Regions from separate parts of the Psychrobacillus syltrankelensis genome, predicted to be linked through region 2. Evidence: a T-box and tRNA genes for the amino acid it is inferred to sense, from the RefSeq annotation. Region 2 holds a T-box; the other holds one or more tRNA genes.
What was found. A T-box is a leader RNA that pairs with one kind of tRNA and senses whether it is charged. The one in region 2 lies ahead of ileS (isoleucine--tRNA ligase), so its partner is inferred to be a tRNA-Ile.
Positions count from the first base shown of each region.

Region 1: it encodes a tRNA-Ile, which carries the amino acid that the T-box ahead of ileS (isoleucine--tRNA ligase) is inferred to sense. The anticodon was not compared.

Region 1 covers NZ_CM144227.1:1,198-8,187, reverse strand. Annotated here, with positions in the region: gene ACTSKG_RS00125 (dihydrofolate reductase family protein) at 1-93, opposite strand, end outside; partial or broken gene ACTSKG_RS00120 (IS1595 family transposase) at 180-740, opposite strand; tRNA gene ACTSKG_RS00115 (tRNA-Glu) at 877-948, opposite strand; tRNA gene ACTSKG_RS00110 (tRNA-Ser) at 956-1,046, opposite strand; tRNA gene ACTSKG_RS00105 (tRNA-Asn) at 1,054-1,128, opposite strand; tRNA gene ACTSKG_RS00100 (tRNA-Ile) at 1,133-1,209, opposite strand; tRNA gene ACTSKG_RS00095 (tRNA-Gly) at 1,215-1,288, opposite strand; tRNA gene ACTSKG_RS00090 (tRNA-Phe) at 1,294-1,369, opposite strand; tRNA gene ACTSKG_RS00085 (tRNA-Asp) at 1,540-1,615, opposite strand; tRNA gene ACTSKG_RS00080 (tRNA-Met) at 1,619-1,695, opposite strand; tRNA gene ACTSKG_RS00075 (tRNA-Ser) at 1,767-1,859, opposite strand; tRNA gene ACTSKG_RS00070 (tRNA-Ile) at 1,870-1,946, opposite strand; tRNA gene ACTSKG_RS00065 (tRNA-Met) at 1,953-2,026, opposite strand; tRNA gene ACTSKG_RS00060 (tRNA-Ala) at 2,053-2,128, opposite strand; tRNA gene ACTSKG_RS00055 (tRNA-Pro) at 2,142-2,218, opposite strand; tRNA gene ACTSKG_RS00050 (tRNA-Arg) at 2,225-2,301, opposite strand; tRNA gene ACTSKG_RS00045 (tRNA-Leu) at 2,320-2,408, opposite strand; tRNA gene ACTSKG_RS00040 (tRNA-Gly) at 2,424-2,498, opposite strand; tRNA gene ACTSKG_RS00035 (tRNA-Leu) at 2,515-2,599, opposite strand; tRNA gene ACTSKG_RS00030 (tRNA-Lys) at 2,624-2,696, opposite strand; tRNA gene ACTSKG_RS00025 (tRNA-Thr) at 2,705-2,780, opposite strand; tRNA gene ACTSKG_RS00020 (tRNA-Val) at 2,795-2,870, opposite strand; rRNA gene rrf (5S ribosomal RNA) at 2,941-3,056, opposite strand; rRNA gene ACTSKG_RS00010 (23S ribosomal RNA) at 3,178-6,104, opposite strand; rRNA gene ACTSKG_RS00005 (16S ribosomal RNA) at 6,441-6,990, opposite strand, start outside.
Region 2 covers NZ_CM144227.1:1,280,665-1,287,654, reverse strand. Annotated here, with positions in the region: gene ACTSKG_RS06525 (YggS family pyridoxal phosphate-dependent enzyme) at 1-185, shown strand, start outside; gene ACTSKG_RS06520 (cell division protein SepF) at 182-661, shown strand; gene ACTSKG_RS06515 (YggT family protein) at 681-944, shown strand; gene ACTSKG_RS06510 (YlmH family RNA-binding protein) at 993-1,784, shown strand; gene ACTSKG_RS06505 (DivIVA domain-containing protein) at 1,882-2,391, shown strand; T-box leader at 2,443-2,665, shown strand; gene ileS (isoleucine--tRNA ligase) at 2,822-5,584, shown strand; gene lspA (signal peptidase II) at 6,583-6,990, shown strand, end outside.

The DNA.
Region 1 (6,990 bases), 1.3 Mb from region 2:
ATTGTAGGAAACCCAGCCAATGTCCATTTCACCATTCGGCCCTTCTACGAAACCGTCAAGCGATGCGTGCAGAAATAGAACGAGTTTTCTCATTTTCAGTTCTCCTTTGTTCATGAGGAATATCTACATTATACATATACATTAACTACATTTTAACATAATTCAACTTGGGTTGTTTCTTATGGATTGCTAATCCCAAACCTGCCCGAAAGCCGAAGCTTTGTGTGCGTGTCGGTACCAGTAAACAGGCACGATTCGACCAACATATTTTTCTTATTCGATTAGGTATTCTCATATTCCTTGTTGTCTATATAACGGAACCAAGCCAAATAATGTTGCAAATATTTGGTTACAACACCATTGAAGCGGTTCATCCATTTCTTCAAGCGGCTCTGATAGCTATTTACGTTTTGGATATGGTACACTCCTTTGACACGTTGTTTTCCCTCGGACTTGAATGGTAATGAGCCAAGCCCTTTGCATTCGCATAGGAGCTGAATGCCCGCAAGGAATCCGTGCAAAGTACGTTTGAATTCGATAGATGACCGCCAATCGCCTCATCTAATTACGTTGTCCGAATGCGACCACGCCCAAGAACGCCAGAGTACGTCATTTTCTGAAGGTCACGGGCAACGAGGGCACATACTTGGTCCTTGCTTATACCACGATATTTGGCTTTTCTGCCTCGTTTACGTGGCTTGCGTTCGGTGATGTTCCGCTTGGCCCTTTTCCGAGTACAGATCATCTCCGAACCGAATTGTTACCTTTATCATAAAACTTTTGTTCGTAATTATTAAATATCAACATTAAAATTTAACAAAGCCAAACATAAAAAAAAGGTAATCATATAAATGATTACCTTTTTTAAAACCTTTATGACCCCTACGGGATTCGAACCCGTGTTACCGCCGTGAAAGGGCGGTGTCTTAACCGCTTGACCAAGGGGCCAAATATATGGCGGAGAAGGAGGGATTTGAACCCTCGCGCCGGTTGCCCGACCTACACCCTTAGCAGGGGCGCCTCTTCAGCCACTTGAGTACTTCCCCATATATATGGCTCCGAAGGTAGGACTCGAACCTACGACCAATCGGTTAACAGCCGATTGCTCTACCACTGAGCTACTTCGGAATAATGGTGGGCCTAAATGGACTCGAACCATCGACCTCACGCTTATCAGGCGTGCGCTCTAACCAGCTGAGCTATAGGCCCATTATTGGAGCGGGTGAAGAGAATCGAACTCTCATCATCAGCTTGGAAGGCTGAGGTTTTACCACTAAACTACACCCGCATAAATGGTGGCTCAGGACGGAATCGAACCGCCGACACAAGGATTTTCAGTCCTTTGCTCTACCGACTGAGCTACTGAGCCTACTTCGATTTACGCTAAACGTCGCATCTCTTTTTCAGCTGTACTCGTTCAATCATTCACGTACTTGAGTACGTTCCTTCTTTCACTCGCTTGCTTCCTTGAACTGCTTGCTTATCTTAAATCTCTAAAAAATATGTACTGTTATTTATCTATTAAAACTTATAAATAAATGGCGGTCCCGACCGGGATCGAACCGGCGATCTCCTGCGTGACAGGCAGGCATGTTAACCGCTACACCACGGGACCATTTGGTTGCGGGGACAGGATTTGAACCTGTGACCTTCGGGTTATGAGCCCGACGAGCTACCGAACTGCTCCACCCCGCGACAATAATATACAATCTTTTAAATTTACTTGTTAAAGATTAAATATGCTTCCAACAACAATAGTTTTAAAATGGAGGAGGAAGAGGGATTCGAACCCCCGCGCGGTATGACCCGCCTGTCGGTTTTCAAGACCGATCCCTTCAGCCAGACTTGGGTATTCCTCCGAAATATTGTTGGTGGACCTTGCAGGACTCGAACCTGCGACCGGACGGTTATGAGCCGTCTGCTCTAACCAACTGAGCTAAAGGTCCTTAAGATGGCGGCAGAGGGAGTCGAACCCACGACCTTTCGGGTATGAACCGAATGCTCTAGCCAGCTGAGCTACGCCGCCATGATCTTTACATTTTAACATTATTATGGTGGAGCCTAGCGGGATCGAACCGCTGACCTCCTGCGTGCAAGGCAGGCGCTCTCCCAGCTGAGCTAAGGCCCCATAATTTAATAACTGGTCGGGAAGACAGGATTCGAACCTGCGACCCCTTGGTCCCAAACCAAGTGCTCTACCAAGCTGAGCTACTTCCCGTCTATATGGCGCGCCCGGCAGGAGTCGAACCCACAACCTTCTGATCCGTAGTCAGACGCTCTATCCAATTGAGCTACGGGCGCATATATTTTTCAAAAAAGTGGTGCCGAGGACCGGAATCGAACCGGTACGGTAGTCACCTACCGCAGGATTTTAAGTCCTGTGCGTCTGCCAGTTCCGCCACCCCGGCACTTAAATGAATTTATGGAGCGGAAGACGAGGTTCGAACTCGCGACCCCCACCTTGGCAAGGTGGTGTTCTACCACTGAACTACTTCCGCTCGGTTATGAAATTAATGGTGCGGGTGAAGGGAGTCGAACCCCCACGCCTTGCGGCGCTAGATCCTAAGTCTAGTGCGTCTGCCAGTTCCGCCACACCCGCATAGATAATTCACTTAAAAAGTGATGAGCCATGTAGGATTCGAACCTACGACCCTCTGATTAAAAGTCAGATGCTCTACCAACTGAGCTAATGGCTCGGAATTAATGGTGCCGGAGAAAGGACTTGAACCCTCAACCTACTGATTACAAGTCAGTTGCTCTACCAGTTGAGCTACTCCGGCAAGAATAGAAAGTATGGTGGAGGATGACGGGCTCGAACCGCCGACCCTCTGCTTGTAAGGCAGATGCTCTCCCAGCTGAGCTAATCCTCCTGGGTAAAATTACGATAAGTAGAACATTTCTGTATCAACTTAATTTAATAACTTTATGTATTTATTGCAAGCCCAGCGATGTCCTACTCTCACAGGGGGAAACCCCCAACTACCATCGGCGCTGAAGAACTTAACTTCCGTGTTCGATATGGGAACGGGTGTGACCTCTTCGCCATCATCACTAGACTTGAATAATTATTGAAAGACAAGTTTTATTATAACAACTCTGTAGAATATTACAAGAGTTTTTTTAAAAAAATTATTCTTTCAAAACTGGATAAAAGACATTGATGAATACAAATTCTATTTGGTTAAGTCCTCGATCGATTAGTATTCGTCAGCTGCACGTGTCGCCACGCTTCCACCCCGAACCTATCTACCTCATCGTCTTTGAGGGATCTTACTTACTTGCGTAATGGGAAATCTCATCTTGAGGGGGGCTTCGTGCTTAGATGCTTTCAGCACTTATCCCGTCCACACATAGCTACCCAGCGATGCTCTTGGCAGAACAACTGGTACACCAGCGGTGTGTCCATCCCGGTCCTCTCGTACTAAGGACAGCTCCTCTCAAATTTCCTACGCCCACGACGGATAGGGACCGAACTGTCTCACGACGTTCTGAACCCAGCTCGCGTACCGCTTTAATGGGCGAACAGCCCAACCCTTGGGACCGACTACAGCCCCAGGATGCGATGAGCCGACATCGAGGTGCCAAACCTCCCCGTCGATGTGGACTCTTGGGGAGATAAGCCTGTTATCCCCGGGGTAGCTTTTATCCGTTGAGCGATGGCCCTTCCATGCGGAACCACCGGATCACTAAGCCCGTCTTTCGACCCTGCTCGACTTGTAGGTCTCGCAGTCAAGCTCCCTTCTGCCTTTACACTCTTCGAATGATTTCCAACCATTCTGAGGGAACCTTTGGGCGCCTCCGTTACACTTTAGGAGGCGACCGCCCCAGTCAAACTACCCGCCTGACACTGTCTCCTACCCGGGTTACGGGTATGGGTTAGAATTTCAATACAACCAGGGCAGTATCCCACCGACGCCTCCTCCGAAGCTGGCGCTCCGGGCTCTAAGGCTCCTGCCTATCCTGTACAAGTTGCACCAAAATTCAATATCAAGCTATAGTAAAGCTCCACGGGGTCTTTCCGTCCTGTCGCGGGTAACCTGCATCTTCACAGGTACTATAATTTCACCGAGTCTCTCGTTGAGACAGTGCCCAGATCGTTACGCCTTTCGTGCGGGTCGGAACTTACCCGACAAGGAATTTCGCTACCTTAGGACCGTTATAGTTACGGCCGCCGTTTACTGGGGCTTCAATTCGCACCTTCGCTTGCGCTAAGCACTCCTCTTAACCTTCCAGCACCGGGCAGGCGTCAGCCCCTATACTTCACCTTACGGTTTTGCAGAGACCTGTGTTTTTGCTAAACAGTCGCCTGGGCCTATTCACTGCGGCTCTTCTAGGCTATACACCCAAAAGAGCACCCCTTCTCCCGAAGTTACGGGGTCATTTTGCCGAGTTCCTTAACGAGAGTTCTCTCGCTCACCTTAGGATTCTCTCCTCGACTACCTGTGTCGGTTTGCGGTACGGGCACCTATCACCTCGCTAGAGGCTTTTCTTGGCAGTGTGAAATCAGGAACTTCGGACTAAGTCCTCGCCATCACAGCTCAATGTTACAGAGTGCGGATTTGCCTACACTCACACCTTACTGCTTGGACGTGCATAACCAACAGCACGCTTACCCTATCCTTCTGCGTCCCCCCATTACTCAAACGGTGGTTTGGTGGTACAGGAATATCAACCTGTTGTCCATCGTCTACGCCTATCGGCCTCGACTTAGGTCCCGACTAACCCTGAGCGGACGAGCCTTCCTCAGGAAACCTTAGTCATACGGTGGATGGGATTCTCACCCATCTTTCGCTACTCATACCGGCATTCTCACTTCTAAGCGCTCCACCAGTCCTTCCGGTCTGACTTCAACGCCCTTAGAACGCTCTCCTACCACTGATACCATAGGTATCAATCCACAGCTTCGGTGATTTGTTTAGCCCCGATACATTTTCGGCGCAGCGTCACTCGACCAGTGAGCTATTACGCACTCTTTAAATGATGGCTGCTTCTAAGCCAACATCCTGGTTGTCTAAGCAACGCCACATCCTTTTCCACTTAACAAATACTTTGGGACCTTAGCTGGTGGTCTGGGCTGTTTCCCTCTTGACTACGGATCTTATCACTCGCAGTCTGACTCCCAAACATAAATCATTGGCATTCGGAGTTTGTCTGAATTCGGTAACCCGGGATGGGCCCCTAGTCCAAACAGTGCTCTACCTCCAAGATTCTAACGTTTGAGGCTAGCCCTAAAGCTATTTCGGAGAGAACCAGCTATCTCCAGGTTCGATTGGAATTTCTCCGCTACCCACACCTCATCCCCGCACTTTTCAACGTGCGTGGGTTCGGACCTCCAGTAAGTGTTACCTTACCTTCATCCTGGACATGGGTAGATCACCTGGTTTCGGGTCTACGACCACATACTCATTCGCCCTATTCAGACTCGCTTTCGCTGCGGCTCCGTCTTCTCAACTTAACCTTGCATGTAATCGTAACTCGCCGGTTCATTCTACAAAAGGCACGCCATCACCCATTAACGGGCTCTGACTACTTGTAGGCACACGGTTTCAGGATCTATTTCACTCCCCTTCCGGGGTGCTTTTCACCTTTCCCTCACGGTACTGGTTCACTATCGGTCACTAGGTAGTATTTAGCCTTGGGAGATGGTCCTCCCAGATTCCGACGGAATTTCACGTGTTCCGCCGTACTCAGGATACACTCAAGAGAGAATGAACTTTTGACTACGGGGCTTTTACCCTATCCTGCGGACCTTTCCAGATCGCTTCGTCTAGCTCATTCCTTTGTAACTCTATATAGAGTGTCCTACAACCCCAAGAGGCAAGCCTCTTGGTTTGGGCTCTTCCCGTTTCGCTCGCCGCTACTCAGGGAATCGATTTTTCTTTCTCTTCCTCCAGGTACTTAGATGTTTCAGTTCCCTGGGTTTGCCACAGATGCGCTATGTATTCACGCAAATGTACTGCTCCATTACGAACAGTGGGTTTCCCCATTCGGAAATCTCCGGATCAAAGCTCACTTACAGCTCCCCGAAGCATATCGGTGTTAGTGCCGTCCTTCTTCGGCTCCTAGTGCCAAGGCATTCACCGTGCGCCCTTATTAACTTAACCTAATTCGGCTTCCAATACACTGCGCATTGCGTTGTCAACTTCAGTCGTTCGGGCAGTTACGTACGTAAGTACGTTCCTTTCCTCTCTCCTTCGTTTCCTAGCACTGCTTGTGTCTTGAAACCCTCAAAAATAGTAGTTAAAAGTACTACACAAAAAATAATCACAAATGTGATTACAAATTGAATTTCTTGAATTTGTTTCTTTCAATGTCGTTTTATCCAGTTTTCAAAGAACAAGAGTTGAATCTGTTGAATCTTCATATAAAATGAACATTCAAAACTGAACTGCAAAACGTTAAGATACAGATAAAAATCTGTATTCCGATATTATCCTTAGAAAGGAGGTGATCCAGCCGCACCTTCCGATACGGCTACCTTGTTACGACTTCACCCCAATCATCTGTCCCACCTTCGGCGGCTGGCTCCCGTAAGGGTTACCCCACCGACTTCGGGTGTTACAAACTCTCGTGGTGTGACGGGCGGTGTGTACAAGGCCCGGGAACGTATTCACCGTGGCATGCTGATCCACGATTACTAGCGATTCCGGCTTCATGTAGGCGAGTTGCAGCCTACAATCCGAACTGAGAACGGTTTTATGGGATTAGCTCACCCTCGCGGGGTTGCGACCCTCTGTACCGTCCATTGTAGCACGTGTGTAGCCCAGGTCATAAGGGGCATGATGATTTGACGTCATCCCCACCTTCCTCCGGTTTATCACCGGCAGTCACCTTAGAGTGCCCAACTAAATGCTGGCAACTAAGATCAAGGGTTGCGCTCGTTGCGGGACTTAACCCAACATCTCACGACACGAGCTGACGACAACCATGCACCACCTGTCACCGCTGTCCCCGAAGGGAAAGATCTATCTCTAGAACGGTCAGCGGGAT
Region 2 (6,990 bases):
GAAAGGTCTTTCATAACTTAAGACAACTACAGGAGAAAATTTCAAAACAAAGCTTAGCACATGCACCTTGTACGGAATTATCAATGGGTATGTCAGGTGACTATGAGATTGCAATAGAAGAAGGCGCAACATATGTTAGAATAGGTACAGCTTTAGTCGGTAAAGAGAGGGAGGATACTAAATGAGCATGAAAGACTGGATGAAAAATTTCTTTTACTTGGAAGAAGATGAAGAAAATTCAACAGATCAGCAACTAAGAACTCAACAACAGAAGCCAGTGGAAAGTAATATAAAACAGCAGCCGGTTAGACCCTCCACTAAAGAAAGAAAATATAATACAGCACCTAAAGAAACAGCTGCATCTAATCTTGTAAGTATTCAAAATGTACAAAAGTCATCTAAAGTGATTCTAATCGAACCAAGAGTATATGCAGAAGCTCAAGATATCTCCGAACATTTAAAAAGTAAAAAGGCTGTTATTGTAAATTTACAACGCATTGATAAAGAACAAGGAATAAGAATCATCGACTTTTTAAGTGGGACAGTGTACGCTTTAGGAGGAGACATACAGCGGATAGGTACGGATATATTCCTTTGTGCACCAGATTCTGTAGAAGTTGCTGGAGCAATATCGGATTATTATTATAACGACCTAGATTGAAAGAGGAGTAAATATTATCATGATCTTAGTATTAATCTTGTTAAGTAAACTTGTACAATATTATACCTATGCATTATTCATCTACATATTCATGTCATGGGTACCAAGTATTCAACAATCAAGTTTTGGACGTTTGTTAGGAAGAATATGCGAACCATATTTAGAACCATTTAGAAAGATTATTCCTCCAATCGGTATGATTGATATTTCTCCAATTGTTGCAATTTTTGTATTAAATATTGCACTTAAAGGAATAATATCATTAGCAAACTACTTTTTATAAACCTCACTTCTGTGAGGTTTTTTACTATCTTCGAGAGGGAATATTATAATGGAAAATGTATTACAGCATTTTAGAAAAGAAGAGCAGCCATTCATAGAACAAGTTGTGAATATTATGCGTGAAGTAGAGGATCGATATGCTCCGAAGTTAACTGATTTTTTAGATCCTAGGCAGCAATTTATTGTAGACTCTATAAGAAGACAATATGGAGATATAGAATCTGTTTCAGATGGTGCATTGGAGGATGTAGAGCGAAAGAGAGTTCTTTTATATCCAACCTACTATGTACCTACCAATGATGATTTTGCTATGACCGTTGTAGAAGTTCATTACCCTAATAAGTTTGTTACCTTACGTCATAAGGATGTATTAGGTTCAATGATGTCATTAGGAATTGATCGCAGTAAATTTGGGGATATTCGTGTCGAAGACGGTGCAATTCAATTTGTTGTTGCAACGGAAGTAATAGATTATGTGCGAGCAAATTTTGTTGGTATTGGAAAAGTAAAAGTTCATATTGAAATTGTGGAGGATCGATTAAAATATTTTCAGCAGCATGAGGAATGGACATCTGAATCTTTAATAGTAAGTTCCTTAAGATTAGACACAGTTATTTCAGCAGTCTTTAATATTTCTCGCCAGAAATCTTCAGCTCTCATACAAAGTGGTAAAGTAAAAGTGAACTGGTCTGAAAAAGATCAAATTTCCATGGAGCTTCAAGAATCAGATTTAATCTCTATTAGAGGGTTAGGAAGAGTAAAAATATTAATGATTGAAGGTAGGACAAAAAAAGACAAAATTAGACTACAAATAGGTCGATTAGAACAAAAAATTAAATAATCAATAAATATGTTCGAATTTTGATGTATTCGCTAGCTCCTAAATGTATAATAGAAAATAAGAATGCTAGGAAACTACAGTAAAGGAGATGGAATATATGCCATTAACACCACTTGATATACATAACAAGGAATTCAGTAAAGGTTTCAGAGGATACAATGAGGATGAAGTAAATGAATTCTTAGATCAAATTATGAAGGACCTTGAAATTCTATTAAAAGAAAAAAAAGAACTAGAAACAAAACTTAAATCATCAAGCGAAAGAGTTGGGCATTTTACATCGATTGAAGAAACTTTACATAAATCTATTGTTGTCGCACAAGAAGCTGCAGAGGAAGTACGCCGCAACTCACAAAAAGAAGCTAAGCTAATTGTAAAAGAAGCAGAAAAAAACGCGGACCGAATTGTGAACGAAGCACTTACAAAAGCAAGAAGGATAGCTCTTGAAATTGAAGAACTGAAAAAACAATCTAAAGTTTTCAGGAATCGTTTCAAAATGCTTGTCGAAGCACAATTAGACTTGATTAATACCGATGACTGGAATCATTTAATGGAATATGATGTGGATACAACAGAAATAGATCGCATTTCTATCACAGAGGACTAATACATTCTTGACTGATGCACATACTTTTCCTATAATAATTTCATATCATATAATTATGCGTTGAAAAAGACGTCTAAATGAGTTTTAGAAATAGCGACTTGAGGATGGTGAAAGCTCAAGCAATGAAACTTTTTAGATTATCACTTTGGAGCAAAGACACTGAACTTAAAGGTAAGTGTTTTCGGTTTATGTCCCGTTATGGCATACTAAGCGGCGATTTTTTTGTAAATCGCAAGTAGGGTGGTACCGCGAGCAATAACTTCTCGTCCCTTTTTGGGATGAGGAGTTTTTTTATTTGTTTCAAGTAGAAACAATTAATTGAGAAAATTAATGCTTGCACTTTAAGCAAATGTTTTCTGCCTATCTGAACAAAGTGACTCGGAAGCAAGAAACCAAGGCGATTTTGATTAAATTAAGGAGGAATTATTAAATGGAGTACAAAGACACGTTATTAATGCCAAAAACAGATTTCCCAATGCGTGGAAATTTACCAGTGAAAGAATTAGATGTTCAAGAAAAATGGAATGAAATGGACATATATAGAAAAGTACAGGAAAGAACAGCAGGTCGTCCATTCTTCGTATTACATGATGGCCCTCCCTATGCAAACGGTGATCTGCACATGGGACACGCACTAAACAAAGTATTAAAAGATATGATTGTTCGTTATAAATCAATGAGTGGTTTCAATGCCCCTTATGTTCCTGGCTGGGATACACATGGTTTACCAATTGAACAAGCACTTACTAATAAAGGAGTAAAGCGCAAAGAAATGTCTTTAGCAGAGTTCAGAAAGCTTTGTGAAGAATATGCGTATGAACAAATTAATAACCAACGCTCTCAATTTAAGCGTCTAGGAGTGCGAGGAGATTGGGAGAATCCATATGTAACCCTTACTCCAGCTTTTGAATCTCGTCAAATCGAGGTTTTCGGTGCAATGGCGAAAAAAGGATATATATATAAAGGTCTAAAACCGGTTTATTGGTCACCTTCAAGTGAATCTGCACTAGCGGAAGCAGAAATTGAGTACCAAGACAAAAAGTCACCATCTATCTATGTTAGCTTTGCTATAACAGAGGGAAAAGGTGTTCTTGAAGAGGGTACTAAAATTATTATTTGGACGACAACTCCTTGGACAATTCCAGCTAACTTGGCTATCTCATTGCATCCAGCAGTAGAATATGCTGTAGTTAGTGCAAAAGATTCTAAATTTGTGGTGGCAAAAGATTTAGTAGAATCTGTAGCTACAGAGCTTGGTTGGGAAGAATATTCGATAGAACGTACTGTAGTCGGGAAAGATATGGATCGACTTGTTGCCAAACATCCTTTATATGATCGAGATTCGCTTGTAATACTTGGAGAGCATGTTACAACTGAATCAGGGACAGGATGTGTTCACACAGCTCCTGGACATGGGGAAGATGACTTCTACGTTGGTAAAGCTTATGGACTAGATGTACTATGTCCAGTAGATGATCGTGGTGTTATGACTTCAGAAGCACCAGGATTCGAAGGATTATTCTATGATACAGCAAACAAAGCAATCACTGAAGCACTTGATGAAGTAGGGGCTCTTGAAAAACTTACATTCTTTACACATTCATATCCTCATGATTGGCGTACAAAAAAACCAGTTATTTATCGTGCAACTGCACAATGGTTTGCATCAATTGAATCATTTAGAGATGAGTTATTACAAGCAATCCGTGATACATCCTTCACACCTGCTTGGGGTGAGACTAGACTTTATAACATGATTCGCGATCGTGGAGACTGGTGTATTTCTCGTCAGCGTGTATGGGGAGTTCCTATTCCAGTATTTTACGCGGAGGATGGGGAACCAATCCTGACAGAAGAAACAATTTCTCATGTATCAAAGTTATTCCGTGAACATGGCTCTAATATTTGGTTCCAAAAAGAAGCAAAAGAATTATTACCAGAAGGATTTACACATCCTAGAAGTCCGAATGGTATCTTTACGAAGGAAACTGATATTATGGACGTTTGGTTTGATTCTGGTTCAACACATCAAGGTGTGTTAGAAGAACGTGATGATTTAGTTTTCCCAGCAGATTTGTATTTAGAAGGATCTGACCAATATCGTGGTTGGTTTAACTCTTCTTTAATCACAAGCACTGCAATGTTTGGGCATGCTCCGTACAAAGGTTTATTAAGCCATGGATTTACGTTAGATGGAAATGGACGTAAAATGAGTAAATCACTTGGAAACGTAATCGTACCTGCCAAAGTGATCAACCAACTTGGAGCAGATATCGTTCGATTATGGGTTGCTTCTGTAGATTATACTGCTGACGTTCGTGTATCAGATGCTATATTTAAACAAGTATCGGAAGTTTATCGTAAAATTCGTAATACATTCCGATTCTTACACGGTAATGTTAGTGATTTCCATCCTGTTAATGACCGTGTAGAATTTAAAGATCTTCGTGAAGTAGATCAATATTTATACATGAAATTACAAGAAGTTATTAAAACAGTAGAAGCAGCATATGAGCGTTATGATTTTGCGAGCGTTTATCATACAGTTAATAACTTTGTATCAAGCGAGTTAAGTTCATTCTATTTAGATATTGCAAAAGACGTTGTCTATATTTATGGTCAAGATCATACAGATCGTCGTGCAATGCAAACGGTAATGTATGATACACTTCTCGCTTTATTGAAACTAATGACGCCAATTTTACCTCATACAACAGATGAACTATGGGCTTATTTAGATAATGAAACGGAAGAAAGCATTCAATTGACAGATATGCCAGAAGTTGTTGAATATCCAGAATTCGATGCATTAGCTGCGAAATGGGATAAAATAATGGAATTACGCGATGATGTGTTGAAAGCACTTGAGGAAGCCCGAAATGCTAAAACAATCGGTAAATCTTTAGAAGCGAAAGTAACGTTGTTTGTAAAAGATGAATTTAAGCCGTTGTTTGACACAGATACAATTGATTTTGCTCAATTATTCATTGTATCTCAATTTACACTTGGTGGTGTTAAACAAGATGCACCTGAAAATTGTTTAGCTCTTGAAAATGCATCAGTATTAATTGAAAAAGCTAACGGAGAGAAATGTGAGCGTTGCTGGACAATTTCTGAAACAGTTGGAGCGAATGAAAAACATCCAACATTATGTACTCGTTGTGCGGATGTAATAGAAAAACATTATATCTAATGTAATGAATGTGGTCCGAATTTAGTAGGACCACATTTTTTGTTCAATAAAGTATATGAATTTTCATGAAAAAAACAGGTTGATTTCCGCTGCATGCGGACGCTTCATTAGAGGGAAAGAACCGAGGCACTTTCGTAGCTCCTGCAGTTACTCGTCACAGAAATTAATTTCGCTACGCAACAGCCAGGTTCTTGATTTGCTTGCTAATCCCCTAGGAGTCGCTAAATAAAAAGTTCAATAATAAAAGACATGTCGAAATAATAAACTGGTTCTATAAACGCTTTTTAAGTGAAGATAAAATTGTTAGGCGCTTATGGACTTACTTTAGGTGCTTATAACGACTTTTTAGGTGGAGATAGGTTTTATAGGTGCTTATGGGCTTACTTTAGGTGCTGATAGAACCTGGTTAGGTGCTTATAACGACTTTTTAGGTGGAGACAGGTTTTATAGGTGCTTATGGGCTTACTTTAGGTGCTGATAGAACCTGGTTAGGTGCTTATAACGACTATTTTAGGTGGAGACAGGTTTTATAGGTGCTTATGTACTTACTTTAGGTGCTGATGGGCCCAGGTTAGGTGCTTATAACGACTTTTTAGGTGGAAATAGGTTTTATAGGTGCTTAAAAGTAATGCCTTTCATTTCACTGTCCAAAGTAAATATAAATTAGTTTGTTTTTGAATGGTTAGGATATTATCTTTCATTATCCAAACCAAAAGCACCATGTCTTCACAAATTCCAAGATGGTGAGGGACAAACATCCGCCACAAGATTACCGAAAAAATGGCTCGTGAAGTGACGCAGTCACTTCACGAGCCAAATTACTACGGTCATAGTGTAGCGGAGGGTTAGTCCAAAGCACTCTAGATATAGAGAAGACAAGATGCACTTAAAGGGCGCTTGTGCTTTTCTAATTTAGGATGAATTTTATGTTGCTTTTTTACTTGTGGTTACTATATGTGGTAAACTAGTTTAGATTATGTTAAATCGGGGGAACTATTGTGTGGAAATTTTATGGACTTGCTGCATTTGTTATAGCGCTTGATCAGTGGACAAAATGGCTCATTGTAAAAAATATGGTTTATGGAGAACGAATCTCTATATTAGATCCTTATTTTGAATTACTTTCTCATCGAAATCGTGGTGCCGCATGGGGAATGTTACAAGGACAAATGGGTTTATTTACAATAATTACGATTATCGTAATTATTGCAATCATTTATTATTTTCATAAAGAAGCTAAAGGAAAGCCAATGTTTCAAGTTGGTTTAATGTTGTTATTAGGTGGAGCGATTGGGAATTTTATCGATCGTATTTGGAGAAACGAAGTAGTTGATTTCGTCCATGTGTTAATACCAATTATTAATTATGATTTCCCTATTTTTAATATTGCTGATGCATCATTAACA